Regions from separate parts of the Streptomyces sp. NPDC021096 genome, predicted to be linked through region 3. Evidence: riboswitches for the same ligand, from Rfam matches in the RefSeq annotation. Region 3 holds a riboswitch; each other region holds the start of a gene.
What was found. Region 3 has a riboswitch for cyclic di-AMP ahead of AB0G59_RS06955 (transglycosylase family protein). Riboswitches for the same ligand answer to the same signal wherever they lie in the genome.

Region 1 (9,626 bases), on a different contig from region 3:
GGAGCACTGGTCGCAGCGCGGCGCCTCCGGCTTCCGGGTCTGGAGATACCGCTTGCGTGCCGTGGAAACCGTGGACGGCAACGCAGCCGTGAGCGCCGGCCAGCTCTCCTTCCCCAGCGCCCCTGTAATCTCCACGCCCAAGGACCTCGGAGAGGACGCTCCTGGGCGCAAGACCGCAATAACGCAGCGCGTCGTCCGTAGCACCGCAGTGGCTAACAGGGTGAAGCAGCTGCACGACCACACGTGCCAAATTTGTGGCACGCGGATCGAAACTCCGACCGGCGCCTACTCAGAAGCCGCGCACATCCGGCCCTTGGGTCGCCCCCACAACGGGCCAGACAAGACCGACAATGTGCTGTGCCTCTGCCCGAATCACCACGTGGCGTTCGACTTTGGGATGATCACGATCGATGAGGCGGGAAAGGTGATTGAGCACGGGTCTGAGCAGCACAACTACGAACTGCGCCGGCACCCTCAGCATGAAATACGGCAAGAACATCTGAAGTACCATCGCGACCACCACGAGACGAAGCGCACGGCCGACGGCAGCTAACCAGCAGGTCGCTATGAGGGCAGCTTCTGGGGCACCCCCTCCACCACCGACAGCACCGTCCCCGTAGGAATCACCCGCGTAAGCCGCAGCCCCGCCTCCCCGAACAGACGCGCGAAGTCGGCTTCCGTGCGTTCGCGCCCCACCAGCGAGGCCATCATCATCAGGTCCAGCGTCTTGCCCTGGTGAGGGGCGTTGTCCTGGGGGAGGACCGCGTCGATGACGAGGATGCGGCCGGATGGGGGCATCGTTCGGCGGCAGTTGTTGAGGATCGTCACGCACTGGGTGTCGTCCCAGTCGTGGAGGATGCGCTTGAGGAGGTAGACGTCGCCCGGTGGGGCCGTCGTGAAGAAGTCGCCTTCCTGTACGGACCAGCGGCCTTTCGTCTCCGGGGTGTCCAGGCGGTGGCCCGCCAGGACGTGGGGGCGGTCGTAGAGGATGCCGTGGAGGCCGGGGTGAGTGCGCAGGGCGGACAGGAGGAGGCCGCCGTGGCCGCCGCCCACGTCGACGACCGTGGCCTTCTCGGGGAAGGGGCAGGCTTCGGCGATGGGCTGGTTCTCCGCATCCGACATGGAGGCCATGCCCTCGTGGAAGATCGCGGCGGTCTGCGCGTCCTGCGTGAAGTGGTCGAAGAACGGCATGCCGAAGATGCGGTCGAACGCCGAGGTGCCCTCCTTCAGGCAGCGCGTCATCTCCCCCGCCGGCAGCCACATGGTCCGGTCCGTGATCATCAGGATCGCCGACCGGACGGGTACGGGCGCGTCGGACCGTAGCGCGTCGCCGGCCCTCGTCAGGCGGAACCGGCCCTTGTCGTCCTCCTCGAACAGGCCCCGGGTCGCCAGCAGGCGAAGGACGCGGTGGAGGTTGTCCGCGTCGGTGCCGGTCGCCTTCGCCAGGTCCGCCGGCGTGCGGGGGCCGTCGCTCAAGTGGTCCGCGACCCCCACCTCGGCCGCCGCCCGCAGCGCGGCGGGAAACAGGAAGCCCAGGGCCTCCTCGATCAGGAGGGCGGCGCTCCGCCGCCCCTCGGCCTCGCCACTCTCATTGGAGCCGCCGCTCTCGTAGCTCTCGTCGGGCTCACCGGCGTCGTTCACTTGAACCACCTCCGCGCGATAGGGGCATCGCGCCCAGCATGGCAGTCGCCGGGGTGTCGTCCCAGGGTGCGTCCGGCCCTCCGGGCAGCCGGAGTTAGCCTGCTTGAGGCAGATCGTCTCTTGATGCGGAGGTCCCGGTAATGGCGACAGCAGGAGCACGGATTCCGGCGTCCCTCGTGGCGGCCGGCGGGCTCGTCGGCGGGTACGGCGTGGCCCGGTGGACCAAGAAGCGGCCGCTCGGTGGGGTGGCGCTCGCGGCGGCCGGAGCCGTGGCCGCCAAGGAGTGGCACCAGAAGGCCGGCGCCGGTGCGGCCGCCGCGCTCAGCGGGCTGTACGTCGCCGCGTTCGCCGGCTCCCACCCGCTGGCGAAGAAGATCGGCGCCTGGCCCTCGGTCTTCGCCGTCGCCGGGGCCGTCGCGCTCGCCTCCTGGGCCGTGGAGCGGCGCGAGGGCTGACCGATCGGGGGAAGCAGGGGCCGAGGAGACGTCTCCCTGGCCCCTTCGCCCTCTACGCCGACGCCTCCGTCAAGCGCCCCAGCTCCGCCTCCGTCAGCTCCAGGTCCACGAACGCCAGCAGCGGCCGAAGCTGCTCCACCGTACGGGCGCTCGCCAGCGGCGTCGCCACCGTCGGCCGGGCCGCGAGCCAGGCCAGGGCCACCGTGGCGGGCTCGGCGTCGTGGGCCGCGGCCACCTCGTCCAGGGCGGCGAGGACCTTCAGGCCCCGCTCCGACTCCAGGTGCCCGGCCGCGCCCTCCGACCGGGCGCTGTCGACCGTCGTGCCCGGACGGTACTTTCCTGTGAGGAAGCCAGAGGCCAGGGCGAAGTACGGGACCGCGGCCAGGCCGTGCGCGGCGGCCACGTCCGCCAGTTCGCCCTCGTAGGTGTCGCGGGAGACCAGGTTGTAGTGGGGCTGGATCGCCACGTACTTCGCGAGGCCGGAGCGGTCCGAGAACTCCAGGGACCGCCGCAGCCGGTCCGCGGAGATGTTGGAGGCGGCGATCTCGCGGACCTTGCCCTCCTTCACCAGCCCGTCCAGCGTCGCGATGATGTCCTCGACCGGCTGGGACGTGTCGTCGACATGCGTGTAGTAGAGGTCGATGTAATCCGTACGGAGGCGGCGCAGCGACTCCTCGACGCCCGTCTTGATGGCGTCCGCCGCCAGGCCGCGGTGTACGGGCATGCCGTTCCCGACCTTGGTGGCGACGACGATGTCGTCGCGGTTGCCGCGCGCGGCGAGCCAGTTGCCGATGACGGTCTCGGACTCGCCGCCCTCGTTGCCCGGCGCCCAGGCCGAGTAGACGTCCGCGGTGTCGATGAAATTGCCGCCCGCCTCCGCGTAGGCGTCGAGGACGGCGAAGGACTGCTTCTCGTCGGCCGTCCAGCCGAAGACGTTGCCGCCGAGGGACAGCGGGTGGACGGAGAGCGTGCCGATCTTCCGGTGATTGTCAGCCATGCGGTATGCCAACGCCCTTGGCGGAACGGTTATTCCGCCGGCGCGGGCGCCGGTGACGGCAGGGGCTCCGGGGAGTGGACGGACAGGGGGGCGGCGATGTCCTCGAGGGAGCGGCCTTCCGCCCGTACGGCCAGGAACGCGGCGACCACGCCGCCCATGCACATCAGGGCCGCGCCGATGTCGAAGGCCAGCACGGTGTCGCCGACGACGCCGCTCTGTGTCAGTGCGGAGAAGAGCAGCGGGCCGCTGATGCCGCCCGCCGCCGTGCCCACCGCGTAGAAGAAGGCGATGGCCATGGCCCGGGTCTCCATCGGGAAGATCTCGGACACGGTGAGGTACGCGCTGCTCGCGCCCGCCGAGGCGAAGAAGAGGACGACAGCCCAACAGGCGGTGAGCGTCACGGCGTTCAGATGCCCGGCGCCGAAGAGCCAGGCGGTGCCGAAGAGCAGCACGCCGGCCAGCAGGTACGTCGAGGAGATCATGATGCGCCGGCCGACGGTGTCGAAGAGCCTGCCGAGGAACAGCGGACCGAGGAAGTTGCCGACCGCTATGACGGCGAAGAAGTAGCCGGTGTGCGAGGTGGAGACGCCGAAGAACCGCGTGAGGATGGCGCCGAAGCCGAAGGTGATCGCGTTGTAGAGGAAGGCCTGGCCGATGAAGAGGGCGAGCCCGAGGGCGGCCCTGCTGCGGTAGTCGGAGAAGACGGTGCGGGCGATGTCGCGGAAGCCGAAGCTCTCCCGCTGCCGGATGACGAGCCTGCCTTTGGCGGGCGGCAGCGGGCGGCCCTTCTCCGCCTCGATGCGCTTTTCGATCGTCGTGACCAGGGCTTCGGCCTCTTCGGCTCTGCCATGGATGAACAGCCAGCGTGGACTTTCCGGCACATGGCGTCGTACGAGCAGGATCACCAGGCCCAGGATGACGCCGAGCCCGAAGGTCAGCCGCCAGCCGACGTCCTTGGCGAAGATGCTGGTGTCGAGCATGAGTATCGACAGCAGGGAGCCGGCGATCGCGCCGAGCCAGAAGCTGCCGTTGATGATGAGGTCGACGCGGCCCCGGTAGACGGCGGGGATCAGCTCGTCGATGGCGGAGTTGATGGCCGCGTACTCGCCGCCGATGCCGAAGCCCGTCAGGAAGCGGAAGAGGAAGAACCACCAGGAGTGGTACGACAGCGCGGTCAGCGCGGTCGCGGTCAGATAGACCGCGAGCGTGACCATGAAGAGTCTTTTGCGGCCGAAGAGATCGGTCAGCCGGCCGAAGAACAGTGCGCCGGAGCAGGCTCCCGCGACATAGAGGGCGGCCGCCAGGCCCGTCACCCCGCCCGAGGTGATCGACAGGCCGCTGCCCTGTTCGGAGAGGCGGCCGGCGATGTTCCCGACGACCGTCACCTCCAGGCCGTCCAGGATCCATACGGTCCCGAGGCCGATCACCACGGTCCAGTGCCACCGGGACCAGGGCAGCCGGTCCAGGCGGGAAGGCACGGACGTGGTGATCGTCGGGGTCGTCGTCACATGTGCTGATTTCCCGATCGCACGCAGAACATTCCCGGCAAATCACATCTGTGGCTCCTGTAACCCGGCTGCCTCTCTGGGGTTGCGGTGCCCGTCGGCCTCTCCCTCGGCCTCCCTCGGCCTCCCTCGGCGACTAGGGCTGCAGCCCCCTGGCGCGCAGCCACGACAGCGGGTCCACCGGCGCACCGCCGCCGGGCCGCACCTCCAGGTGCAGATGGGGGCCGGTGACGTTGCCGGTCGCGCCGACGCGGGCGATGACCGTGCCCGTACCGACCTTCCCGGACGTGACCACCATCGACGACAGGTGGCAGTACCAGATCTCGGTACCGTCGCCGAGCGTCAGCACGATGCGGTAGCCGTACGCGCCGGCCCACCCGGCCTGTGTGACCGTGCCGCCGCTGACCGCCTTGACCGGGGTGCCGGTCGGGGCGGCGAAGTCCTCGCCGGTGTGGTTGGCGGACCACATGTTGCCGGCCTGGCCGAAGCCGGCGGTGAGGGTGTACGAGCCCACGGGCAGGGTGTACGAGCCGGTGGCGGCGGAACCGTGCTTTCCGGCAGGGGCCGGGGTGCGCTTCGCGGGGGCCGCGGGCCGTTCGGCCTCGCCCGCCCCGGTCCGCTCGGCAGCGCCGGCCGCCGCGGCCCGGCCGGCCCCGTGCGCCTCCGCCTCGGCGGCCTGCGCCGCCGCCCGTGCCTCCTGGGCCTCCTGCGCTTCGCGCGCCTCGTGTGCCTGGGCCTGCTCCGCCGCGGCCTTGCGCTTCTCTTCCGCCGCGGTGCGCGCCTCGCTCTCCCGCGCGGCTTCGTCGGCGGCGTCCTGCTGGCGCTCGGCCTGCTGGAGGATGCGGGCGCGCAGTGCCTCGCCGGCGTCGGCGGCGCTGTGCATGGCCGACGCGACGGCTGGGGCCCCGTCGACCGGTCCGGCCCCCGCTTCGGCGCCGGGGGCCTGCTTCTCCTCGCCGCCGGCTATGAGGGAGCCGACGCCCGGAAGCTTCTGCGCCAGGTCGGGCACGGATATCGGCGTCGGCGGACGGTCCTGCGCGCTCGCCATGCCGCCCGCGCCGACCGCCGCGATGACGCCGACGCCCAGCACCGCGCCGCTGCGGGCCATCGTGCCGCCGCGCTGCTTGACGACGCGGTGTCTGCCGCGGACGGGCCCCGTCGCGGAACCCTCGGCCGGGTTCCACTCGCCCCAGGTCTCCTCGCCGTCGGGGCCGTGACCACCGTCATGAGCGAAAGCGGAGCCGTCATCGGCGAAGTCGGGGCCGGCCGACGCCTCACCCGAGGCCCCACCCGGAGCGCTGTTCGAAGAACCGTACGAACTGTCGTCGAGAGCAGGCCTGTTGGACGCCACGGAGGCGCACTCCTTTCCTTCCTCTCGCCTACCGGGTTAGCTGACGGGTTCGGAGCAGGAAGGTCTCCTACGGGCCGGCGCGCGGTCCGATTCACCCCAGAGTTGATGGTTCCCCGGTTCCGCCCACGGGATTCGGCGAAGGCGCGCGGCGCCGCCTCTTGCGACGGCTGCAACGACCGCGCTGCGTTATCGAACGTTAATAGACACCGCCACCGGATTCCAAGCCGAAAGCATGAAATGGCACGCCTCTTGGGCGGATTTTGCGATGCGCACCAGCTGACCGTTCGTCAGTTGTTATCGGTTCGCATGCGGACGGTACGGGTGGTGGTCTGGGTGAGCGCGTGGGTGATGACGGCGGGGCGGTGGCGGCCGTCGCCGCGCCGGATGGCGAGCAGGGCCATGTCGTCGTCGGCCGGGCCGCCGGCGTGCCGGGCGACGTCCGCCGTCAGGGCGTCCAGCAGCGCTTCCGGGTTCCTGAACTGCTTGCCGCTGAGGCGCTGCAGCGGGTCGTAGAAGTTGCCCTCGGCATCCCGCGCCTCGGTGACCCCGTCCGTAAAGAGCAGCAACGTGGACCCCGCCGGGAACTCCCACTCCTCCACGCGGTCGGGCCATTCCCCCAGCTCCCCCATGCCGAGCGGCAGCGCCGGCGCGCCGGGGTACGCCTCGCCGACCGTGCCGTCGGCGTGGAGCAGGAGCGGGGGCGGATGGCCGCGGTTGACCAGGCGCAGCGCGGTGGTGCCGGGCGGGACCTCGGCGAGTACGGCGGTGGTGAAGCCCTCGCTCTGATCGAGGTTCGCGCGCCGGGCGCCCTCTCTCTGCAAGGCGCGCTCCAGTCGCACCGCGAGCCCCTCCAGCGTGCGCTCCTGCTCCGCCGCCTCCCGGAACGCGCCGACCACGACGGCGACCGCCTCCACCGCGCCGAGCCCCTTGCCGCGTACGTCCCCCACGATGGCGCGCACGCCGTACGGGGTCTCCTGCACGGCGAACAGGTCGCCGCCGATCCGGGCGTCGGCCTCGGCCGCCAGGTAGCGCGCGGCCACGCGCAGTCCGCCGATGCGGGCGGGTGGTACGGGCAGTACGGCGCGCTGGGCGGCCTCCGCGATGCACCGGACGGAGGCCAGCTTCCGGTCGCCGCGGCGGACGACGCGGTTGATGCCGAGGGCGAGGGCGGCGACGGCCAGCACGGTGGCGATCTCGGTGACGGCGGCGCCCGTGTGGGGCACCCGGCGGATGATCGTGAGGGTGGTCATGGCGGTCAGGGCCGTGACGGCGGTGGCGAGCGTCGCGCCGTGGGACAGCAGGGCTGCCGCGATGAGGGGTGAGCAGGCGAAGAAGGGGGCGGAGGAGTAGTGCGAGGGCGTCAGGACGTCGAAGACGACGCCGGAGACGATCAGCAGCGCGGGCAGCGGGCGCGCCACGGACAGCCGGCCGGTGAGGTGCGGGCCCGTCCGGTGGCCGTGCGCGAATGGTGGCTCCGACTGGGGTTCGAGCCCCTCTGGCATCCCCACCGTGCGTTCTCCTGACCGGCCGCCGTCCCTGGGCATCGCGTTCCACCCTTGCGCAGCGCGCGGGCCTTCGCGAGCGGTGTTGCGCCGGACGGGGACGGGGAAACGGTGAGGCGGGGCCCGGAAGACCGGGCCCCGCCTCATCGGGACATCAGGACGTCAGCGCGGAGCCGGACGGGATCGGCGCGTCAGGACGCGGCCGAGCGGCGACCGCCGCCACCGGCGCCACCGCGGCGCGAACGGCCGACGGCGTTGCCCGGGCGGGTGCCGCCCGAGCGGCGCGCACCCTCGCCGCCGCCGTTGCCGCCGAAGCCGCGGAAGGGGCGCCCGCCGCCGTTGCCGCTGCCGCCCGAGGCGGGAGCGCCGGCGGCGTCCGTACGGGTACGGCCGCGGCCGCCGCGGCTGCCGGAAGAGGAACCGCGCGAGCGGGAGGAGGACTTGCCGGCGCCCTGCGGCTGGGCCGGGGCCGGGGCCGCGATGACGACCGGGACGCCGCTGGGCTCGCGCGCACCGGTGATGCGGGCGAGCTCCGGGTCGGTCGGGTAGGTCTTCATGACGTTCGGGGTGATCTGCGCCGTGGTCATCATGCGGCTCATCTCGCGCCGCTGCTCGGGCAGCACGAACGTGACGACCGTGCCGGACTCGCCCGCGCGGGCGGTGCGGCCGCCGCGGTGGAGGTAGTCCTTGTGGTCGACCGGCGGGTCGATGTTCACGACGAGGTCGAGGCCCTCGATGTGGATGCCGCGCGCCGCGACGTTCGTCGCGATCAGGGCGGTGACCTGGTCGGTGCGGAACTGGTCCAGGACCCGGTTGCGCTGCGGCTGGCTCTTGCCGCCGTGCAGGGCCGCGGCGCGCACGCCCTCGGACAGCAGCTTCTTCACCAGGCGGTCGGCGCCGCGCTTGGTGTCCACGAACATGATCACGCGACCGGCGCGGGCTGCGACGCGCGTGACGGCGTCCTTCTTGTCCTGGTCGGTGACGTGCAGCAGGTGGTGGTCCATCGTCGCGACCGCGCCCACCGACGCGTCGACGGAGTGCGTCACCGGGTCGGAGAGGAAGCGGCGGACGAGCCGGTCGACGTTGCGGTCGAGGGTCGCGGAGAACAGCATCCGCTGACCGTCCGGGCGCACCTGGTCGAGCAGCTTGGTGACCTGCGGCAGGAAGCCCATGTCGGCCATCTGGTCGGCCTCGTCGAGGACGGTGATCGCCACGTCGCCGAGCTTGCAGTCGCCGCGCTGGATGAGGTCCGCGAGCCGGCCCGGCGTCGCGACGAGCACCTCGGCGCCGCGCGCGAGGGTCTGGGCCTGGCGCCCGATGGACATGCCGCCGACGACCGTGGCCACCCGGAGGTTGACGGCGGTCGCGTACGGGCTGAGCGAGTCGGTGACCTGCTGCGCCAGCTCGCGGGTGGGGACGAGGACGAGCGCCAGCGGGCGCTTGCCCTCGGCGCGCCGGCCGGCGGTGCGGGCGAGGAGCGCGAGGCCGAAGGCGAGGGTCTTGCCGGAGCCCGTGCGGCCGCGGCCGAGGACGTCACGGCCGGCCAGCGAGTTGGGGAGCGTCGCGGACTGGATCGGGAAGGGCTCGGTGACGCCCTCGCGGGTCAGGGTCGCCAGCAGGCCGGAGGGCATGTCCAGCTCGGCGAAGGTGTCGACGGGCGGGAGGGCCGGCGTCGTGCTGACCGGCATCTCGAAGTCACCCTGCGGTGCGGCGGGGCGCCGGCGCGCGGCCGGCTGGGACTCGTCGGAGCGGCGCGGTCGCGAGGAGCGGGCCGGACCCGAGGTGCGAGCGGAGCGGGCAGGACGGGCGGGCCGATCGGGGCGATCGGTGCGTGCGGCGGAGCGAGTCATGCGGGGACCTTCCCTCAATGGGGTGCCAAGCCCCCTGTGTGGCCATTCTGGCGGGCGCCGAGTGGCGCCTTCGGCCTGTTGTGACGAGCGCGACAATGGGGCCCGCACCCAGTGGTGCGGGCCCCATCGCGAGGTTCAGCGAGCTTCTGAACGTCCGGAAGACTCCTGGTCGTTCGTAAGGCTCCTGATCGTCGGTCGTCAGATGGTGACGATGTTCTCCGCCTGCAGGCCCTTCTGGCCCTGCGTGACGTCGAACGACACCTTCTGGCCCTCGAGGAGCTCACGGAAGCCGCTCGAGGCGATGTTCGAGTAGTGGGCGAAGACG
Region 2 (9,626 bases), on a different contig from region 3:
CTTCTCCGGGTCGCCCCGGACGACGTCGTGCTCGTGCCCGGCCAACAGCTCGCTCAGCTTCACAATGATCCCTTCGAGGGGTGGCTCGGCCCGTTCGTGCGGCGTCGCCGGACGGAAGCGCCGACGGCGGATCCGGGACTGCGGTGCTGCGTGGAGCAGGAAAGACCCTGCGGCGCCGTGGACGAGCGGCGGGACGGAGGCAGGGTGTCGTGGTGAAGCGCTAGCCGTGGCCGTGCAACGCGAGGCGGCCGGTCCCGCTCGCCTCGGCCTCGGCTGCGGTCGCGGGGCCGGCGACCACCGGACCCGCAGCGACTGGGGACGGCGCACAGGTGGCCTGCGGCAGGCTCTCCCTCACGGCACGTGTGCGCCCCATGGAGCCGAGTGTACGTCCGGCCGGGCGCCGCCGACGCCACCGCTCGGCGCCCGCCCGTCCCTCACGAGGAGAACTGCCGCACCAGCCGCACCCCTTGTGCCGCCGTCATGTGGGGCAGGTACGCCTTGGTGACCGCACGGGTGATCAGTGGCAGGGCGGCCGGGTCCGGGTAGGCCATGAACATGGGGCGGTACTGGGGCTGGAACTTCGCCTTGAAGTTGAGCAGGGAGCGGAAGCCGTAGACCGGTTCGAGGACCTTGCCGCCGTAGTCGAGGACGCGTTGCAGCGCCACCGGCGGCTCTTCCGTGGCCTTGCGGGCCAGGGGGGCGCCCGACAGGCTCAGGAAGCGGGCGCCCTCCTCCTTGAAGCCCAGTGCCGCAGAGGCGATCAGGAATTCCATCGAGCCCCGGAAGCCGCTCGCCCGGCGCCGCATGAAGTCCAGCGTCCAGCCGACCGGCCGGCCCTCCGCGTACACCGGCATCCAGCTGGTGATCCCGTGCACCGTGCGGTCGGCGTCCACCGCGATCAGGCAGCGCACCGCCGGATCGTCGAGCTCCTCGAGGCCGCCCAGGGTGAAGCCCATCTCCGGGAGGCCCTTGTCGGCGACCCACTCCTCGGAGATCGACCGCACCTGGTCGGTGATCGCGACGGGGGCGTCGGGGTAGGACCACCACTCGGCGGTGATGCCCTCCTTCTTCGCCTTGTTCAGGGCCGTGCGCACGTCCTGCCACTTCTTTCCCGTGAAGGCCAGGTCCGGCAGCGGCACCACGGTGTCCTCGGCGACCTGCACCGACCGCCAGCCCAGCGCCTCGGCGGCCTCGCGGGCCGGCGCGTCCACGGTGTAGAAGCAGGGGGTCCAGCCGCGTTCGTCGCAGAAGCGGGAGAAGCCGGCGACGGCGTCCGCCCGGGCGTCCGGCGCCCCGAACGGGTCGCCGGTGGTCAGCGCCACCGTGGAGATCACCCGGTAGGCGACGGCGGCCCGGCCGTCCGCGGAGAACCAGTAGTAGTTGCCGTCCCAGGTCGTCAGGTAGGACAGGTTCGAGCCGCCGTGCGCGGTCAGGAGCTCCCGGGCGCGTACGGCCGCGTCCGCGTCCGTGTGCAGCCGGGGCCGCCGGAACGTCACCAGCAGGGCGATCAGCGTGACCAGCCAGAAGAGCAGCCCGCAGTAGCGGAAGAGCGCCCCGGCCGTACCGCCCACGGGAACCGGCCAGTCGGTGAAGTAGCCCAGGAAGGCCGGCGGTACGAACTCCGACAGCAGCCCGGACAGCAGGATCCCGAACCCGGCCTGCGGGTCGTACTGGTCCCGTACCGCGTGGCCGACGCCCACGTACGCGGCGCAGGTCAGCAGCAGCGTGCCGCCGACCACGGCCGCGAGCCCCGCCATCGCCGAGCGCGGCAGGCGCAGGTCGAAGCGGGCGCGGGTGACCAGGAGCAGCGCCAGGACCAGGACGGGCAGCAGCATCTGTTCCGCGAAGAGCTGGACGTAGCCGGCGTGGTCCTGGGGCTCGGCGTAGGCGGAGGGGTTGTCGAGGAAGTCCTTGAGCCAATAGGCGAACAGGGCGATCCAGGCCAGGTGCGAGAGGACCGCCAGGGCCCAGGCGAGCCGCAGCCCCCGGCGCAGCCCTTCGGCGAGGACGAGCATCACCACGGGGACGAGGACGGCCATGGCGATGGCCGGGGAGTCGTAGAAGTCGCGGACCGCGTGGATGTAGTGGCAGTCCTGGGCGGACATGCCGCAGGCGTCCTTGATCTCCTCGGGCGTGGGCCGGGTGGAGACGTAGAGGAAGTTGAAGGAGCTGAAGGGGCCGTACGCCTCCTCGTAGAGGATGGCCACCATCGGGCCGATCGCGGAGGCGGCCACGACGAGCGCGACCAGCACCCGGGCCTCGGTGTGGGAGGAGTGCCGCAGCCGCAGGGGGCCGCGCGGGCGGTGGAGCAGGGCGCCCAGGGCGAGGCCGGCCGCCGCGCCGCCCAGCCGCAGCACGCCCTGCAAGTGGCCCACGTACAGGGCCATGACCAGGGCGAACGCCACGATGCCGAGCATGGTGCGGCGACGCCAGAGCGCGGTGAGGCGGTAGCTGAGCACCCCGCCGACGGCGAGCACGCCGACGGTGGGGGTGACGGCCAGGTCCTCGGTGAGGCTGTCCAGCCACTGCTCCCCCGCGGCGGATCCGGCCGCGACCAGGCCGACGCCCAGGAGGGTGCCCGCGATCTGGCCGCCGAGCAGCAGTGCGGCGGTGCGCGCGACGCCCAGGCGGCGCTCGCAGGGGGTGACGAGCAGCAGCACCAGGAGCGTCGAGCCGATGTAGCCGCCGAGCCCGGGGCACCACAGCAGCGAGCTGGCCGGGGTCCACCAGCGGCCCTCGGCCAGGGCGGTGACGCCGACCCCGACGTGCTCCAGCAGGTGCCGGCCCGGGCCGGAGCCCAGCGCGCCGGTCAGCGCCCCCACGATCCACAGCACGGCGAGGAAGGCCAGCGTGAACGGGGCGTGGCGCACGGGCGCCAGGAGGCGGTCGAGCGTGGCGCGCCAGGGGTGCGTGCTGTCGCCGACGACGGGCGCGGGCGGTGGCGGGGGCGGCGGGCCGCCGGTTTCGGTCATCGGATCAGTCCCGTCTCCCGGGCGAGCCAGGGCAGTTGCCGCTCCAGGCCGGGTCGCCAGACCTGCCAGCTGTGGCCGCCGGGCAGCAGCACCCACTCGGCGCGCATCCCGGCCCTGACGGCGGCGTCGTAGACCTTCCGCTGCTGCGGCCGGTAGGTGGCGTCGTCGGTGCCGGCGACGAACGCCGCCTTGGTGTCGGGGAAGCGCTGCCGGGCCATCACGTCCAGCGGGTTGACCTTCTCGTAGGCGGCCGCGTCGCCCCCGAAGGCCTTGTCGATGGTCTTCTGCCGGCTGCCGAGGGTGGGCGCCTCCTGGCCGGAGATGTCGTTGACGACGCCGTAGACCTGCGGGGCGTTGACGCCGAGCTGGAGGGAGCAGGTGCCGCCGAAGGAGATCCCGGAGACGATCCAGGAGGTGCGGGCGGTGGCGACCTGGAGGTGGGAGCGGATCCAGCCGGGCACGTCGACGGCCAGGTAGGTCTGGACCTGGCCGAGCCGGGAGTCCAGGCAGAGGGTGTTGGCGAACTGCGAGCCGAGGGGGTCGGCCACGACCACCACGGGGGCGAGCCCTTGGTGGTCCGCGGCGAAGGCGTTCATCATCTCCACCAGGCGCCCGGAGTTGATCCAGTCGTCGGGCGACCCCGGCTGGCCCGCCATGAGCACGATCACGGGCAGCGGGGGGCGGGGGCTCGCCCGGTAGGCGGGCGGCAGATAGACGTACGCGGAGCGGGCCTTGAAGCCCGAGGCGGTGCCGGGGATGTCGGAGCGGGAGAGCGTGCCGTGCGCCGGCAGGCCGGCCGGTGGCCGCCACACCTCGGAGACGGCCTTGCCCTGCGGCACGTGCAGGACCGGTTCGGTGCGGCCGGTGGCGTCGCCGAGGCTGGTGGTCTTCTGCAGCCAGGCATTGAGGGCCGTACGGGCCGTCGGGTACTGGTCGAAGTGGCGGTTGATCTGCGAGGCGCCCAGCAGCACGGCGCACAGCGCGGCGAGGACCGCACCGGCCCAGTGGCGCGGGCGCAGCAGCGGTATCCGGAACGCCGCCAGGCACAGGCCGAGGACGGCGACGCCCGCCCAGACGACGACGCCGGTCGGCAGCGGGTCGGGGAAGAGTTCGAGCCAGTCGTCGACGGCGACCTGCAGCAGCCAGGTGATCAGCGCGGCGAGGAGCACGGCGAGTGGCGCCCAGCGGGTCCACCACCGGCGTTGCCGGGAGAAGAGCAGCACGGCCAGGGCGCAGCAGCCGAGGACCAGCAGGACGAGCGGGATCCAGCCGCGCACCAGGGACCAGTCCAGCGCTCCCGCGGCCCGCTCGTCCGGGGCGGATGCCGCCGGGGCGAGCGGGCCGGGCCGCGGGAGGCGGGCGGGCGTCACGGTGTCCGGGGCCGCCTAGACCGGCAGGGGTACGGGCAGCGGGGCCGCGCCGCCCACGAGCTTGGGCACCGACGTCAGGAGGGCCTGCAGGTCGGCGAGGACCTGGGCGAGGAGGGCCGTGACCTTGGCGACGTCCTTGGCCAGGACCGCGGCCAGCAGGTCGGTGACGTCCTTGACGAGCTTGTCCAGCTGCGCCTTGACGTCCGCGACGGGGTCGTTGGACGCTCCGTCGTCGTGCCGGTGCGCCCGGGCCCTGACGTCCACGAGCAGGCGGTCGGCCGATTCCTGCAGGCGCTGGCGCAGGTCGCGGAGGTAGTCGACGTCCGGGGTGCGGGAGCGGGCCTCCCTGAGGAACCTCGATCCGAGGGAGAGGGTCTCGCCCAGGCTGCCGATGGAATCGGAGCGGCCGGAGGCCGGGGCCGGCGCGGGTTCCGCCACGGCTATGGAGTCCGTCGCCCGGCCGGAGGCCAGAGCGGGGCCGCAGACGCCCAGGGCGAGCGAGCCGCACACGACGGCGACGGCAGCGGAATGGAGCCGGTTGTTGCCCATGCGAGAAACTCCCTTCACAACACCTGTCGGACGCGACCACCGTCCGCTGGCGCCAGGGGCCGCGCAACCGCTCCCGGCACCGTTCCCGGCCGTCGCCAGGCGGTGAGGCAACCGCGATGACCTGGGAATTCACCCGAAAGAACAGGGAGGGCGGCCGTCCGGCGGCCGTGCAGCCGAAAGGGTTCGTCACACCGGGTGCGGGGCCGGGCCGCGCAGCGGGGAGAATCGGGGGGTGTCCAGAAGAACAAGCGCACGCCGCGCGCCGGCGATCACTGCCACCTCACCGTGCCCCTGCGGGCTCGGCGCACCGTACGGGGACTGCTGCGGCCCCTTCCACCAGGGCCGCGGCGCGGCGCCGACGGCGGAGCGCCTGATGCGCTCGCGCTACAGCGCCTTCGTGGTCGGCGACGCCGCCTATCTGCTGCGGACGTGGCACTCCTCGACGCGGCCGCCCGGCCTGGACTTCGACCGCTCCATCACGTGGACGGGGCTGGAGATCCTGGGCGCCACGGGCGGCAGCGCCTTCCACAGCGAGGGCACGGTGGAGTTCCGCGCCCACTACGAGGTGCGGGGGCAGGCGGACGACCAGCACGAGCTGAGCCGCTTCGTGCGCGAGGACGGGGAGTGGGTCTATCTGGACGCGGTCGGCTGACCGCGTCCGCGTTCCGGGTCAGGGGAGGTCGAAGGGTTCGACGCCGTGTCCTTCCCAGATCCGCCGGGACGCGTCATGGGGATAGGGGGCCGTGCTCACCTCGGCGTCCAGGAGCCGGGTGAGCCGCCCGTCGGTGACCCGGTAGGCCGGCCAGCCGGGGTCGCCGTGGGCGGCGAACGACGCCCACGAGCGGCGGATGTCCTCGGCGAGCGCGAGGGCCTCCGCGGGCGGCGGGTCCTCGCCGAACAGCAGCCGGGCGGCGGGGGCGGAGTAGTTGCCGAAGAGCAGCTGGGCGTCGAGACCGTGGGCCGCGCCCAGCGCGCCGCCCAGCGCGGGCGCGGGCCAGCACAGTTCGTAGAGGTGGGCCGTGCCGCCGCCGGCGGAGTGGGCGTCCGCCAGGTGCAGGGAGGGGACGCGGAAGAGCGCGTCGGCGTGGACGAGGTCGAAGAGAGCGGCAGCGGAGGCGCCCGGGTGGGCGGCGCGGTAGGCGCGCTCGCCGTCGGGTGCGGGGGCGAAGGTCCGCAGCGCCGTCGTGGCGTCCTCCTCGGTGATCTTCTCCAGGCCGCCGGACAGCACCAGGAACGGCCGGAACTCGTCGCGGGTGTGACCGGTCAGCAGGCCGACCTCGCTCGCGCGGCCGTCGCGCAGGCTCCGCCAGGGCACGTCCGGCACCAGGTCGCCGTCCACGACGGGGCAGAAGGGGACGCCCGAGCGGGCCAGCCGGCCCCAGCGGTCCACGTGGGCGGGCAGGCCCGCCATCAGTACGTCCACCTCCTCGGCCAGGCGCTGCGGCGCGATCGCCGCGAGGGAGGCGGCGGTGGGGGCGGCGCCGAGCCGGGCGGCGAAGGTCTGTGCGACGTCCTTCGCGAGGGCGGGGGTGACGTAGAGGCCCGGTACGGACTGGGTGATGGCCCGTCGGAAGAGGCCGGCGGTCAGGGGTGCCGCCAGCAGGGTGGCGATGGAGCCCGCTCCGGCGGACTGTCCGCAGAGGGTGACCCGGTCCGGGTTGCCGCCGAAGCGGGCGATGTTCTGCCGCACCCATTCCAGGGCCGCGATCTGGTCGAGCAGGGCGCGGTTGGCGGGGGCGCCGGCGAGCTGGGCGAGGCCCTCGGCGCCCACCCGGTAGTTGACGGTGACCACGACCAGGCCGTGCCGGGCTATGTGCGCGGCGTCGTACAGGGGGTCGTTCGTGGCGCCGGAGACGTAGCCGCCGCCCGGGATCCACACCAGGACCGGCAGCCCGGATCCGCCGGGGTCCGGGGTCCAGACGTTCAGGGTGAGCCAGTCGGTGCCCGGTATGTCTCCGGGGGCACGGAAGGGCCCGGACTGCGGGGGCGGCGGCCCGAACTCCACGGCCTCCCTGACCCCGTCCCAGGCCGGGGGCGGCTGGGGTGCGGCGAAGCGCAGCTCGCCCACCGGTGGCCGGGCGTAGGGGATGCCGCGGAAGACCGCGAGTTGCTCCTCGGTCCGTCCCCGGACCGCGCCCTGGACCGTGTGCGTCTCCACGCCGCTGCCGCTGGCCATCCGCGCCCCTTCCCGAAACCGCCGGACGGGCTGGATTCTGGGCCCGTCCGGCGTCCCGGGACAAGGGGGCCGACGCTGAGCGGCTACTTCACGCGGCCGTACCAGACGCTGTTGGTCCAGATCTTCTCCAGCCGGACGGAGCCGCCGGGCTTGGGAGAGTGCCAGATCTTGTTGCTACCCGCGTAGATCCCCACGTGGTAGACGTTGCTGCCGGAGTGGAAGAAGACGAGGTCACCGACCTGACGCGAGCCGCTGGACAGGTGCCGGGTGGAGTTGTACTGGCTCTGGGCGGTGCGCGGGAGGTTCTTGCCGACCTTCTTGAACGAGTAGAGCGTCAGGCCCGAGCAGTCGAACCGGTTCGGTCCCGTGGCGCCGTACTGGTAGGGCGAGCCCTTCTTGGAGGCCGCGACCTTCAGTGCCTGCTCGCCCGGGGTCGCCGCCTGGGCGCCGGTGGCGAGGCCGGGGATGAGCACCGATGCCGCGAGCGTGGCGGCGGTGAGGGCCGACGCGGTGCCGGCCCGGGAAGCGAGTGCAGGTATGCGAGGAAACGCAGACATGCCAAAGCCCTTCGGCATCCGCCTACGAAAGATGACCTGTCGGGTTCGGGCTGCGAAGTTGCCCGGCCACGCATGTGGCTTCACCCCAAGGACCACCGCTTTCATGGTCCGTTACCGCTTGGGTCTCCCGCTCCTGCCGATTCATCATTCGATTCCGCACCCGGTGCGGCGGCAGGACTCGGCGTCCGCCCGGGTCGCCCGCCTCGGTGACGGGATCTTGTGTTCGGTGAAAGATCCTGCACCATCAATCGCTCAAATTCGGCGCCGAAACGGTCATCTGTGAACTTCTTCACTTCGGGGTCACACGCGGAACCGCGCCCCCTCCACCACCCGCCGTCTGCGCCTAAACCCGTGTCCCGAGGGGCACTTGAAGCACGGAAGCCCAGGCTCCGCACTGCTCGGTCAGCACGGCTGCCGCCAGGCGTCCAGCTCGAGCTTCTTCTTCATCGAGCTCAGCCCCAGCCGCTTCGCGGTGCCGCAGAACTCCCCCGTCGACAGGTCGTATTCGACATGGAAGACCGCTTTGTTCTGCTTCACGAACGGCGTGAGCTTCTCGCACTCCCCGTACTGCGCGCACTGTTCGTTGACCGCGAAATCGAAGTCCCGTACCAGCTCGGGGATCTGCTCGAGATCGTTCTTCAAACCGATGGCCAGCCCGCGCTCATGAGCCAGCTTCACCAGCATCCGGTTGAACGCCAGCTGATCCGCGGCCGAGAGCGGGAATCCGGTGCGATTGCGAAACCCCTCGGTCAGATCGGGTTCCACCGCGTCGAAACCCTTTTGCCGGCACATGTCGATGCGGGCGGCCATGAGGGGCCGCAAGTCGTCGAGACGGCGGATGTCCAGCCATTTCTCACCGTCCCAGCCCTTGTTGTTCCTGCCGAGCAGGGCTTTGGGAAAACGCGCGTGATCCGGCCGGAAGTCCTCCCAGGCCCCGGCGTTGATGTAACAGATCACTTTGCGGCCCCGGGCGTGCAATCGCGCCACCGTTTCGGCGGAGTTCTCGAAACCGTCGATGTCGTAGACGGGGACGTCCACGGAGGTGTCGACCTGTCCGCCGAGCTGCCACTGCCAGCGGGTGCCCGGCCGCGGCTGCCAGCGCCGGGAGGCCGGCGGCGGGCTGCCGTCCGGCGCCGCCGTCATCCGGTCCACCGGGCTCTCCCCGCCCGGCTCCGCCCCCTCCTCCGACGGGCTCGAACAGGCCGCGAGGACGAGCAGGAGGACACCGAAGAGGCCCGCGCGGGCGCGCCGGCCGGTCACCGGGCCACCGGCAGCGGCGCGCTGCACCACGGGTTGGCCCCGGTCCCCGGCACCGCGCAGTGCACGCCGGCGCCCCGCGCCCCCGCGGTGCGGGCCACCTGCGCCTGCGCTCCCTCGGGCACGCCGTAGACGAGGTGGCAGAAGCGCCCGGGCGGATGGTCGGCCGTCCAGTCGGGCACCCCGGCACGCCGGTAGTCCTCCCAGGCGCCTTCGAAGGTGACGAGGACGTCGGCGAAGGAGGCGTAGCCGGGGTCGGGGTGGGTGCCCGGGTTCAGGACGGCGGTGCGCGCGCCCAGCACCCGGGCGGTCATGACCAGCCACCGGTAGCGCGGCAGCAGTGCGGCGCCCTCGGCCGCCTGGTCGAAGAAGACCCCGTCCACGTCGTACCACCTGCGGTGCCGGCGGACGTCGGCGACCACCGCGCGGGGCGGGCGCCGGCCGTAGGCGGTGTCGACGTAGCCCAGCAGCCGCACGCCCGCGCCGCGCAGCCGCCCGGCGGCGGCCCTGAAGTGCGGGTCGGGGCGGCTGCCGGGGCCGTCGGCGACGTTGAGCACGACCGCGTGCAGGCCGGGGGCGGCCGCCGTCAGCGCGGCCCATTCCCGTGGGTGCGCGGCCGGGTGCGCGTACAGCGGTACGAGCAGGCGCTGTCCGTCGTCCGGCGGTGCGGGGCGTGTCATCGCACCGGCTCCGCGGGCCGGCCGCGGGTCTCGGCCCACAGGTCGGCCAGGGAGTCCTCCAGCCG
Region 3 (9,626 bases):
CCGGGGGTGTAGCCGGCCTCCTTGATGGCCTCGAGGATGAGGTCGAGGGCCTCGCGGTTGGAGCCGAGGTTCGGGGCGAAGCCGCCCTCGTCGCCGAGGCCGGTGGACAGGCCGCGGCCCTTCAGCACCTTCTTGAGGGTGTGGTAGACCTCGGTGCCCCAGCGCAGGGCCTCGGAGAAGGACTCCGCGCCGATCGGCGCGATCATGAACTCCTGGATGTCCACGTTGGAGTCGGCGTGCGAGCCGCCGTTGAGGATGTTCATCATCGGAACGGGCAGCAGGTGCGCGTTCGGGCCGCCGAGGTAGCGGAACAGCGGCAGGTCGGACGCCTCGGAGGCGGCGTGCGCGACGGCCAGGGAGACGCCCAGGATGGCGTTGGCGCCGAGCGAGCCCTTGTTGTCGGTGGCGTCCAGGTCGAACATCGCCTGGTCGATCAGGCGCTGCTCGGTGGCGTCGTAGCCGACGAGCTCCGGGCCGATCTGCTCGATGACGGCGAGAACCGCCTTCTCGACGCCCTTGCCCAGGTAGCGGTTCGGGTCACCGTCGCGCAGCTCGATGGCCTCGAAGGCACCGGTGGAGGCGCCGGACGGCACGGCGGCACGGCCCGTGGAGCCGTCGTCGAGGCCGACCTCGACCTCGACCGTGGGGTTGCCTCGCGAGTCGAGGATCTCGCGAGCTACGACGACGTCGATGGACGGCACGAGGGTCTCCTTCGTGATGTGTCTGGAGTTCTGCAGCACGAGCCTAACGGGCCCCGGAGGCTGCACCGGCCCTTGGACCTGCCACCGGACCGAAAAATGGCACAAAAGCCGAGATCACCGGATGAATGGGCGGGGAAAACGGCGGAGCCCCGCTCCGATGCGGCTCGGGGGGAAGTCGCATCGGAGCGGGGCGGTCCCGCGGATGAGCGCGGCGCTCAGCCGGTGATCAGCTGAGATGCAGCTTCTGACCCGGGAAGATCAGGTCCGCGTTGTCGATGATGTCCTTGTTGCGGTCGTAGAGCTTCTGCCAGCCGCCGTCGACCTTCTTGGCGTCGGCGATGGAGCCGAGGGTGTCGCCTTCCTTGACCTCGTACTCGCCGTCACCCTGCTTGACCGGCTTGGCGGGGGCGGCGTGCTTCGGCGCGGTCTGCTTCGGGGCGGCCGGGGCCTCCTCGGCGGTCTCCGCCTGCGGCTTGGCGTGCTTGGGCGCGGAGGGGCGCTCGGCGCGGTCGGCGCGGCTCTTGGTGGAGGTCTCGCCCGCGGCGGAGGAGGAGGACTTCGTGGACTTCTTCTTCACCACGGAGCCGGAGCCGGAGGTGTCGACGTCGGCCTTCGCGCCACCGGCGGTCAGGCCGCCGGCGCCGGCGCAGCCCCAGGCACCCGGGCCCTGCATGGCGAGGAGACGCTCGGCGGTGGCGATCTGCTGGGCCTTGGTGGCCAGGTCGGCGCGCGCGGCGTACTGGGTGCCGCCGGCGGCCTTCCAGGAGGACTGCGAGAACTGCAGGCCGCCGTAGTAGCCGTTGCCGGTGTTGATGGCCCAGTTGCCGCTGGACTCGCACTGGGCGACCTTGTCCCAGGTCGAAACGGAGGCGGCGTTGGCGGAGGTCGCGACCATCAGCGGGGCGGCCACTGCGACGCCGGCGACGCCGGCGAGCGTGACGATGCGGACGGCCTTGGACGGACGACGGTGCTTGCCCTTGGACATAAGTCGGTTTCCTCACCGACGCCTACGAGGTGAGCTGTCGGGTTCGGGCTGTGAGTTTGCCCGGCCCGGTGCGCGGCTGCGCTCCGGGCTTCACCCCAAGCCGTCCCGCTCCCCCGGCCGTGAGGCCGTCGGACCGGTCCGGCGCCTTACCTTGGTTCCCCCGCTCCTGCCAACGGCGCTTGCGCGACGACTCCCCCGGCCGCCGGCAGGATTCGGCGTAGCGACCGTGGTGCTCGCGGTGGCGAGCGGTGACGACGTTAAACACAGCGGGCCGACGGGTTCAAACCCCACTTTTCAGCCACAGTTGCTGGAAGTTACCCACAGGAACCTCCTGTTTCCGCAGGTGAGAGGGGGTTTGAGAAGAACGGACGAGCTCCGTCCAGCCCAAAGCCAACGAGACCCATGTCTCACTTTCGACTGGAACGGACATTCGCCCCGAACCCCCCGGCTACGGACGGATATCGAGCCGCTGACCAGGCTTGATGAGATCCGGATCGGTTCCGACAACTTTTTCGTTCTTCTGATAGATCGTCTGCCAACCACCGTTGACCGAGTGGTCCTGTGCGATGGCTGACAGGTTGTCACCGGGCTGCACGGTGTAGTCCGTCGCACCCGGTACGCCCGTCCGGGCGTCACCGCCGTCGCGCGAGGGGCGCTGCGGCTCGCCCGAACGCGGCGGCTCGCTGCGGTGCTTGCCCGTACCCGGCTCCGCACTCGCGTCGTCGCCCGGCGTGCGCGGGGCGGTGGGCGCGGCGTCGGTGGGCGTGCCCGAGGGTGTGGCGGAGGGGGCGGCCGGACCGGTGGAGGGTTCGGCCGAGGGGTCCTTGCGGTGCTTGCCGTCCGGCTGTCCGGGGGTCTGGCCCGCAGGTGTGGAGGGGTCCGCGGACGGGCTCGCGGCGGGGTCCGACGGAGTGGGCTTGCCGGGCGTCTTGGACGCGTCGGGCGCGGGCTCGTTGGTGCCGGGCGCGCGGTCGGCGGGGGTCTTGTGCTCCGGCGTGGCGGGAGCGGAGCGCTCGGGCGCCGGCTTGCCGGTGGCCTCGGGCTCGGGGGTCTCGATGATGCGGCCGGGGTTCACCTCGGGCGCCGGAGCGTCCTTCGACAGACCCGACTTGACGGCGCAACTGCGCCAGGCGTCCGGGCCCTCGGCGGCCAGGATCCGTTCGGCGACGGCTATCTGCTGCGACCTGCTGGCCAGGTCCGGGCGCGGCGCGTAGGAGATGCCGCCGTTCTGCTCCCACATCTGCTGGGTGAGCTGCAGGCCGCCGAAGAATCCGTTGCCGGTGTTGGCGCTCCACAGCTTGCCGCTCTCGCATTGGGCGACCTTGTCCCAGGTGCCCGTGTCCGCGGCCGTCGCCGCGGTCGCCGCCATCAGCGGCATCGCGATGCCCGCCCCCGTCACCCCCGCCGCGAGCACGATGGCGGGTATCTGACGGGGGCGGCGATGTCTTCCGTTCCCGAAGCGCATGGGGTGGCCCTCTCGTGTGGCGGCTGATGTGGTCGTCGAACATAGCGACGGGTCCGGGTCGTCACAAGCCGGTGTATCCGAGGTCACGCGAAGGTCACGTCGCCTGATAGGGCGTCAGTCGGCGGGCGGCGCCGGGGTGAACTCGACGGGCAAAGTGCGCAATCCACGCATGATCAGACCCCCGCGCCAGCGCAGATCCTCCGGCTCCGCACCCAGGCGCAGATCGGGCATCCGGCGCAGCAGCGTCGCCAGCGCCACCTGCCCCTCCAGGCGCGCCAGGGGCGCCCCCAGGCAGTAGTGGATGCCGTGTCCGTAGCCCAGGTGCTGGTTGTCGCGCCGGGCCAGGTCAAGGGTGTCGGGGTCGGCGAACCGCTCGGGGTCGCGGTCCGCGGCGGCGAGGACGACGAGCACGGGGTCGCCCTCGGCGATGCGCTGCCCGCCCAGGGGCAGGTCCTGCGTGGCGAACCGCCAGGTCGCCAGCTCCACGGGACCGTCGTAGCGCAGCAGTTCCTCCACGCCGGTGGCCAGCAGGCTCTCGTCGCCCTCGCGCAGGGCGCGCTGGAGGCGCTCGCGCTGCCCGGGATTGCGCAGAAGGGCGTAGGTTCCGTTACCGATCAGGTTCACAGTTGTTTCAAAACCAGCAAAAAGCAGAATGAAGGCCATGGCCGCGGCCTCGTCCTCGGTGAGGTGCTCACCGTGGTCACTCGCCCTGATCAGTCCGGAGATGAGGTCTTCGCCGAGATCCTCCCGCTTACGGTGGATCAGCTCCGTGAGATAGCCCCGCATCTTCTTCACCGAGCGGGCCACTCCGCCGCGCGGCCCGCCGCCGTGGCGGATCATCATTCCCGCCCAGTCCCGGAAGTCGTCCTGGTCCTCGCGCGGCACCCCGAGCAGGTCGCAGATGGCATAGATGGGGAGGGGGAAGGCGAACTCGTGGATGAGGTCCGCCTCCCCTCTCTCCGCGAAGGCGTCGATGAGCTGATCCGTCAGCTCCTGCACGCGGGGCGCGAACTCCGCGACCCGGCGCGGGGTGAACGCCTTGGAGACCAGTCGGCGCAGCCGGGTGTGGTCCGGCGGATCGATGTTGAGCAGATGCGTCATCAAATTGGCGCTGCGCTCGCCGGGGATGCCGACCTTGCCCTTGCCGTGGGCGCTCTCGGAGTGGTGCACGGGGTTCTTCGACAGCCGCTGGTCGGCGAGCGCCTGCCGGGCGTCGGCGTACCGGGTGACCAGCCAGGCCTCGACACCGCTGGGCAGGGCGGTGCGGTGCACGGGGGCGTGCTCGCGCAGCCAGGCGTACGCCGGGTAGGGGTCGGCCGCGAATTCCCAGGTGAACAGCGGCGGGGCGGGGGGCGTGGGCATACGGTCGTTCGTGTCGTGCACGCCCCGACGCTACCCGCGGCCCCGCTAGTGGTGCCCGCCGCCGCCGCTGCCGAAGGCCCCGCTGCTGCCCGGGTCCCACTTCTTGCGGTCCTCCGAGCGCTCCTCGGGGTGGCTGCCGGGGTTGTTGATCTCGTGCGGCAGCACACGCTCGCCGTTGGCCTCGGTCTGCAGCTGGTCCGACTCCCGGTGCTCGACGACGTAGCCGACCGAGCTCTCCTCGTCGTCGTTGTGCCCGGGGCCATGGTCGGGCGAGGCCGGACCCCGGTCGTGCTCCTGCCGCGTCTGCCAGGAGCCCTGGCGGCGCTGCGGCTGGGCCGGGGGCGGCGGCTCCCTGTCGCGCCAGCGCTGCCCGTACACGAAGGCCAGGATCAGCAGGGCGCAGACGCACAGCCCCACGATGAAGGGGGCGATGCCGCCGACCCAGTGCGGCAGTGCGAGGTCCATGTGCTCAGTGCGCATGGATGTCGGGTACCCGCCGCGCGCCGTGTCAAGACCGCGCGTGGGCCGAACGGGTGGCGGCCCCTTACTCCCCTTGCTCCCCCCGCGCCCTCTCCGCGGCGAGGATCGCGTCCCGGTAGGTGCGGGCGGCCGCCCGCAGCGCCGTCTCCGGCTCGGTGCCGGCCGCCTCGGCCCGCACGGCCAGGGCCAGCAGCTCGTAGCCGACGCCCTCCCCCACCGGCAGGGCCACGTCCAGGCCCTCGGTACGGGCCCGGGAGGCGAGCTTCGCGGCGAGCGCGAGGGCCGGCTGCCCCAGCGGGACGCCCTCGGTGACGGAGTCGCGGCCCTTCTCGGCGGCCTTGGTGCGCAGCCAGTGCTCCCTGACGTCCTCCGGCGTCCGCGCGCTCTCCTCGCCGAAGACGTGCGGGTGGCGGTGGATGAGCTTGTCGACGATGGTGCCCGCCACATCGTCGACGGAGAACGGCTCGTCCGCGTCGTCCTGCGCGATCCGGGCGTGGAAGACGACCTGCAGCAGGACGTCGCCGAGCTCCTCGCGCAAAGCCTCCCGGTCACCGGTCTCGATGGCCTCCAACAGCTCGTACGTCTCCTCCAGGCCGTACTTCGCCAGGTCCTGGTGGGTGCGGATGCCGCTCCACGGGCAGGCCAGCCGGATCCGGTCCATGACCTGCACCACGTCCAGCAGCCGGGCGCCGGGCAGGTCGTAGGAGCCGGGCAGCAGCTCCAGCGCGGGCATCGACTCGCGGCCGGAGCCCGCCAGCCGGGCCAGGCCGTCGGTGAGGGCCGACTCCCCCTCCGCGGAGGTGATCACCACCGCGGTGCGCCGCCCGTCCGCGCAGTAGTCGACGAGCTCGCGGGCGGTCGGCGAGGCGTGCTCGACCTCCACGCCCGCCTCCCGCAGATACGGCAGCTGCGGATGGCCGGCGTCCGCGCACAGCACCCGCCCGGCGCCGCGCAGCGTCTGCCACGCGGGCCAGGACAGCAGGCCGGGGGCGACCCGGTGGCTGGTGGTGAGCAGGACGATGCGGCCAAAGGAGTCGTTCACGCGGTCGTTCACGCGACCGAGCCTAGGCGACCGGACGCGCCCGGCTCACGCCGGCTGTTCGGCGCCGGGCGCCGCGGCCGGCCGCAGCCACGGCTCCAGCGCGGCCCGGGCCGTACCGCGCTTGGCGTCCCACGTGCCGTAGCGGGGATTGACGTCCACGCGCAGGGAGTCGGAGGTCTTCATCAGCACCTCGCCCGTGCGGGCCTTGCCGAGCTTGTCCTCCAGCTTGGAGCGGACCAGGCCGACCGACAGCTCCCGGTCGATCTGGCCCGGCGCGATGCCGGCCGCCAGGAAACGCTCCTCGACGGCGTCGGCACCGCCGAGCACCCGCTCGACCTGCCCGCGCCGCTCCTGCAGCTCCCGGCGGGTGACCTCCACGCCGTTGTCCCGGCCGGCCTGCTCGATGATCCGGTACTGGATCAGCCGGACCAGCGTGTCCTGGCCCAGCTGCGCACTGCCCGCCAGCAACTGCGCCCCCTCCGGCGAGGACCGCTGCGCCTCGCGCACGTCCGCCACCTGACTCTGCAGCTGCGAGACGGTGATCCGCTCCTTGCCCACGACCGCCGCCGCACCCGGATGCGGTGTGGACCCGCAGCCGGTGAGCAGGGGCGCCGCGACGAGCACGGTGGCGGCGGAGAAGGAGAGCGCTGTCCTGCGGCGGATCATGAAGCCTCCCGGCAGAGATCGCTGGCAAACAGGTGCGGGGTCGATCGATGGTCCGGCGTTGATCGATGGTAGGGAGTCGGCGTGGCCCAGGCCACTGATTCGGCCAACGATTCGCGGGGCGTCGGGATGCGCGCCCCCGCCGCCGGGACCGAGGGGGGCGTCGTAACGATCACGGCCGAGGACGCATACTTCAGACCGACCCCCGCAAATCAGCCCGAGGAGGACCCGCCCATGGACTCGGCCACCGCCCCCGTCGCGGCACAGGACAGGAGCAGGGCCGAGACCGCGCCCGCACGGGGCGCCCGCGGCGCCCGGCTGCGCGCACCGCGACTGGACCCGTACTGGGTGGGCGGCGTCCTCTTCCTCCTCTACACCACGCTCTCCGTCTGCCGGCACCGGCGGATGCTGACCATGTCGTGGGACCTGGGCATCTTCGAACAGGCCATACGGGCCTACTCCCGGCTCCAGACCCCCATAGCCGACCTCAAGGGCCCCGGCACCAACATCCTCGGGGACCACTTCAGCCCCGTCACCGCGCTGATCGCCCCCCTCTACCGCGTCTTCCCCACCCCGGTGACGCTCCTCGTCGTCCAGGCCGCGCTCTTCGCCCTGTCCGCCGTGCCGGTCGCCCGGCTCGCCGCACACCTCCTCGGCCGCCGCCGGGGACTGGCCGTCGCCCTCGCCTACGGGCTGTCCTGGGGCGTCCAGCGGGCCGTCGACTTCGACTTCCACGAGATCGCCTTCGCCATGCCGCTGCTGGCCTTCTCCCTGGAGGCCGTCGTACGCGGCCGCTGGCGGACCGCCGCGCTGTGGGCCGCGCCCCTGGTGCTGGTCAAGGAGGACCTGGGCGTCACGGCCGCGGCCATCGGCGTCCTGATGCTGCTGCGGCTGCGCGGCACCGAGCGCACCCGGGGGGCGACGGCCTGGGCGGCCGGCCTGGTGGCCTTCGGGCTCGCCGGCGCCGCCCTGGCCCTCGGCGTGATCATCCCCGGCTTCAACAGCGGCGGCGGCTACGACTACTGGAACAAGCTCAGCGGCGGCGACGGCCCCGCCCCCGTCATCCCCGTCGACACCGCGCTGCGCACCCTGGCGTGGACCCTGCTGCCCACCACCGGACTGCTGGCCCTGCGCTCACCGGTGCTGCTGGTCGCCCTGCCGACCCTGGGCTGGCGCTTCGTCTCCCACGACGACCACTACTGGGGCACCGACTGGCACTACAGCGCCGTCCTGATGCCCGTCCTCTTCATCGCCCTGGCCGACGCCCTCGCCCGCTCCCGCCGCAGCCCCCGCCCGTGGCTGCGCTCGTACGCCCACCACCTGCCGGCCGCCGTCGCCGCCGCGGCCCTCGCACTCACCGCGTCCCTGCCCCTGTACGGCCTGACCCTGCCGGAGACCTATCGCGTCCCGCAGAGCGTCAAGGACACCGAGCGCCTCCTGGACCTCATCCCCGACGACGCCACCGTCGAGGCCGACATCGCCCCGATAAGCCGCCTCGTGAGCCGCTGCCGCGTCTTCTGGATAGGCGACACCCGCGGCGTCGTCCCCGACTACATCGCCCTGCGCCTGACCGACGGCAGGACCCCGCAGGACCTGGCCGGCGAAGGACAGCGGCTGCACCCCGGCGCGACGTACGCCGTACTGGGCAGCGGCGGCGGGCACGCGGTGCTCAAGCGGGTGCGCTAGCCCCCCGCCGCCCTGCCCCCGGTCAGCCGAGGATCGTCGTCAGGAACTCCCCCGTCCAGGCCAGCAGTTCCCGGCCGACCAGGGGCTTGCCGCCGATGGGGCGGGTCGCCGGGCGGGGGACCAGGATCTGCTGGGTCGCCGGCTTCATGACCGTGCGCGGGTGGAGGCGCTTGAGGCGCAGCTCCTGGGACTCGCGCAGGTCCACCGGGCCGAAGCGGACGTTGGAACCCTGCAGGGTGATGTCGCTGACGCCGCAGGAGCGGGCGAGCATGCGCAGGCCCGCGACCAGCAGGAGGTTCTCCACCGGCTCCGGCAGCTTGCCGTAGCGGTCGGTGAGCTCCTCGCGGACGGCCTTGATGTCCTCCTCGCTGCTCGCGGAGGCGATGGCGCGGTAGGCCTGCAGGCGCAGCCGCTCGCCCGGCGCGTAGTCGTGGGGGACGTGCGCGTCGACCGGCAGCTCGATCTTGACCTCGAGCGGGGCCTCCGCCTCCTCCCCGCCGCCCTCGACGGACGCGCGGTAGTCGGCCACCGCCTCGCCGACCATGCGGATGTAGAGGTCGAAGCCGACGCCCGCGATGTGCCCGGACTGCTCGCCGCCGAGCAGATTGCCCGCGCCGCGGATCTCCAGGTCCTTCATCGCCACGTACATGCCCGCGCCCATCTCCGTGTGCTGGGCGATCGTGGCGAGGCGCTCGTGGGCGGTCTCGGTGAGCGGCTTCTCCGGCGGGTAGAGGAAGTAGGCGTAGCCGCGCTCGCGGCTGCGGCCCACCCGGCCGCGCAGCTGGTGCAGCTGGGAGAGGCCGAAGTTGTCGCCGCGCTCGACGATGAGGGTGTTGGCGTTGGAGATGTCGATGCCCGACTCGACGATCGTCGTCGAGACCAGCACGTCGAACTTCTTCTCCCAGAAGTCGACGACGACCTGCTCCAGCGCCGACTCGCCCATCTGGCCGTGCGCCGTGGCGATCCGCGCCTCGGGCACGATCTCGCGCAGCTTCGCCGCCGCCCGGTCGATGGACTCCACCCGGTTGTGGATGTAGAAGACCTGGCCCTCGCGCAGCAGCTCGCGGCGGATCGCGGCGCCGATCTGCTTCTGGTCGTACGGCCCGACGAAGGTCAGCACCGGGTGGCGCTCCTCCGGCGGCGTGGTGATCGTCGACATCTCACGGATGCCGGTCACGGCCATCTCGAGCGTACGGGGGATGGGCGTGGCGGACATCGTCAGCACGTCCACGTTGGCGCGCA

Region 1: linked by a shared signal. The riboswitch ahead of AB0G59_RS20055 (peptidoglycan DD-metalloendopeptidase family protein) and the one ahead of AB0G59_RS06955 (transglycosylase family protein) in region 3 are both predicted to bind cyclic di-AMP.
Region 2: linked by a shared signal. The riboswitch ahead of AB0G59_RS24255 (C40 family peptidase) and the one ahead of AB0G59_RS06955 (transglycosylase family protein) in region 3 are both predicted to bind cyclic di-AMP.

Annotation. Positions count from the first base shown of each region.
Region 1 covers NZ_JBFADG010000015.1:101,043-110,668, reverse strand. The annotation lists gene AB0G59_RS20080 (YDG/SRA domain-containing protein) at 1-553, shown strand, start outside; gene AB0G59_RS20075 (methyltransferase) at 565-1,551, opposite strand; gene AB0G59_RS20070 (hypothetical protein) at 1,782-2,096, shown strand; gene AB0G59_RS20065 (aldo/keto reductase) at 2,149-3,093, opposite strand; gene AB0G59_RS20060 (MFS transporter) at 3,123-4,601, opposite strand; gene AB0G59_RS20055 (peptidoglycan DD-metalloendopeptidase family protein) at 4,735-5,949, opposite strand; cyclic di-AMP (ydaO/yuaA leader) riboswitch at 5,961-6,097, opposite strand; gene AB0G59_RS20050 (PP2C family protein-serine/threonine phosphatase) at 6,237-7,457, opposite strand; gene AB0G59_RS20045 (DEAD/DEAH box helicase) at 7,643-9,301, opposite strand; gene AB0G59_RS20040 (cold-shock protein) at 9,500-9,626, opposite strand, start outside.
Region 2 covers NZ_JBFADG010000024.1:32,268-41,893, forward strand. The annotation lists gene AB0G59_RS24225 (UDP-N-acetylmuramoyl-L-alanyl-D-glutamate--2,6-diaminopimelate ligase) at 1-63, opposite strand, end outside; gene AB0G59_RS24230 (DUF2156 domain-containing protein) at 435-2,972, opposite strand; gene AB0G59_RS24235 (alpha/beta hydrolase-fold protein) at 2,969-4,342, opposite strand; gene AB0G59_RS24240 (hypothetical protein) at 4,358-4,891, opposite strand; gene AB0G59_RS24245 (YchJ family protein) at 5,124-5,543, shown strand; gene AB0G59_RS24250 (carboxylesterase family protein) at 5,562-7,067, opposite strand; gene AB0G59_RS24255 (C40 family peptidase) at 7,151-7,624, opposite strand; cyclic di-AMP (ydaO/yuaA leader) riboswitch at 7,628-7,781, opposite strand; gene AB0G59_RS24260 (endo alpha-1,4 polygalactosaminidase) at 8,027-8,914, opposite strand; gene AB0G59_RS24265 (spherulation-specific family 4 protein) at 8,881-9,561, opposite strand; gene AB0G59_RS24270 (NAD-dependent epimerase/dehydratase family protein) at 9,558-9,626, opposite strand, start outside.
Region 3 covers NZ_JBFADG010000003.1:117,520-127,145, forward strand. The annotation lists gene eno (phosphopyruvate hydratase) at 1-701, opposite strand, end outside; gene AB0G59_RS06955 (transglycosylase family protein) at 928-1,686, opposite strand; cyclic di-AMP (ydaO/yuaA leader) riboswitch at 1,691-1,840, opposite strand; gene AB0G59_RS06960 (transglycosylase family protein) at 2,135-3,100, opposite strand; gene AB0G59_RS06965 (cytochrome P450) at 3,266-4,513, opposite strand; gene AB0G59_RS06970 (DUF6479 family protein) at 4,559-4,993, opposite strand; gene AB0G59_RS06975 (nucleoside triphosphate pyrophosphohydrolase) at 5,058-6,047, opposite strand; gene AB0G59_RS06980 (SurA N-terminal domain-containing protein) at 6,081-6,701, opposite strand; gene AB0G59_RS06985 (DUF2079 domain-containing protein) at 6,933-8,384, shown strand; gene mfd (transcription-repair coupling factor) at 8,407-9,626, opposite strand, start outside.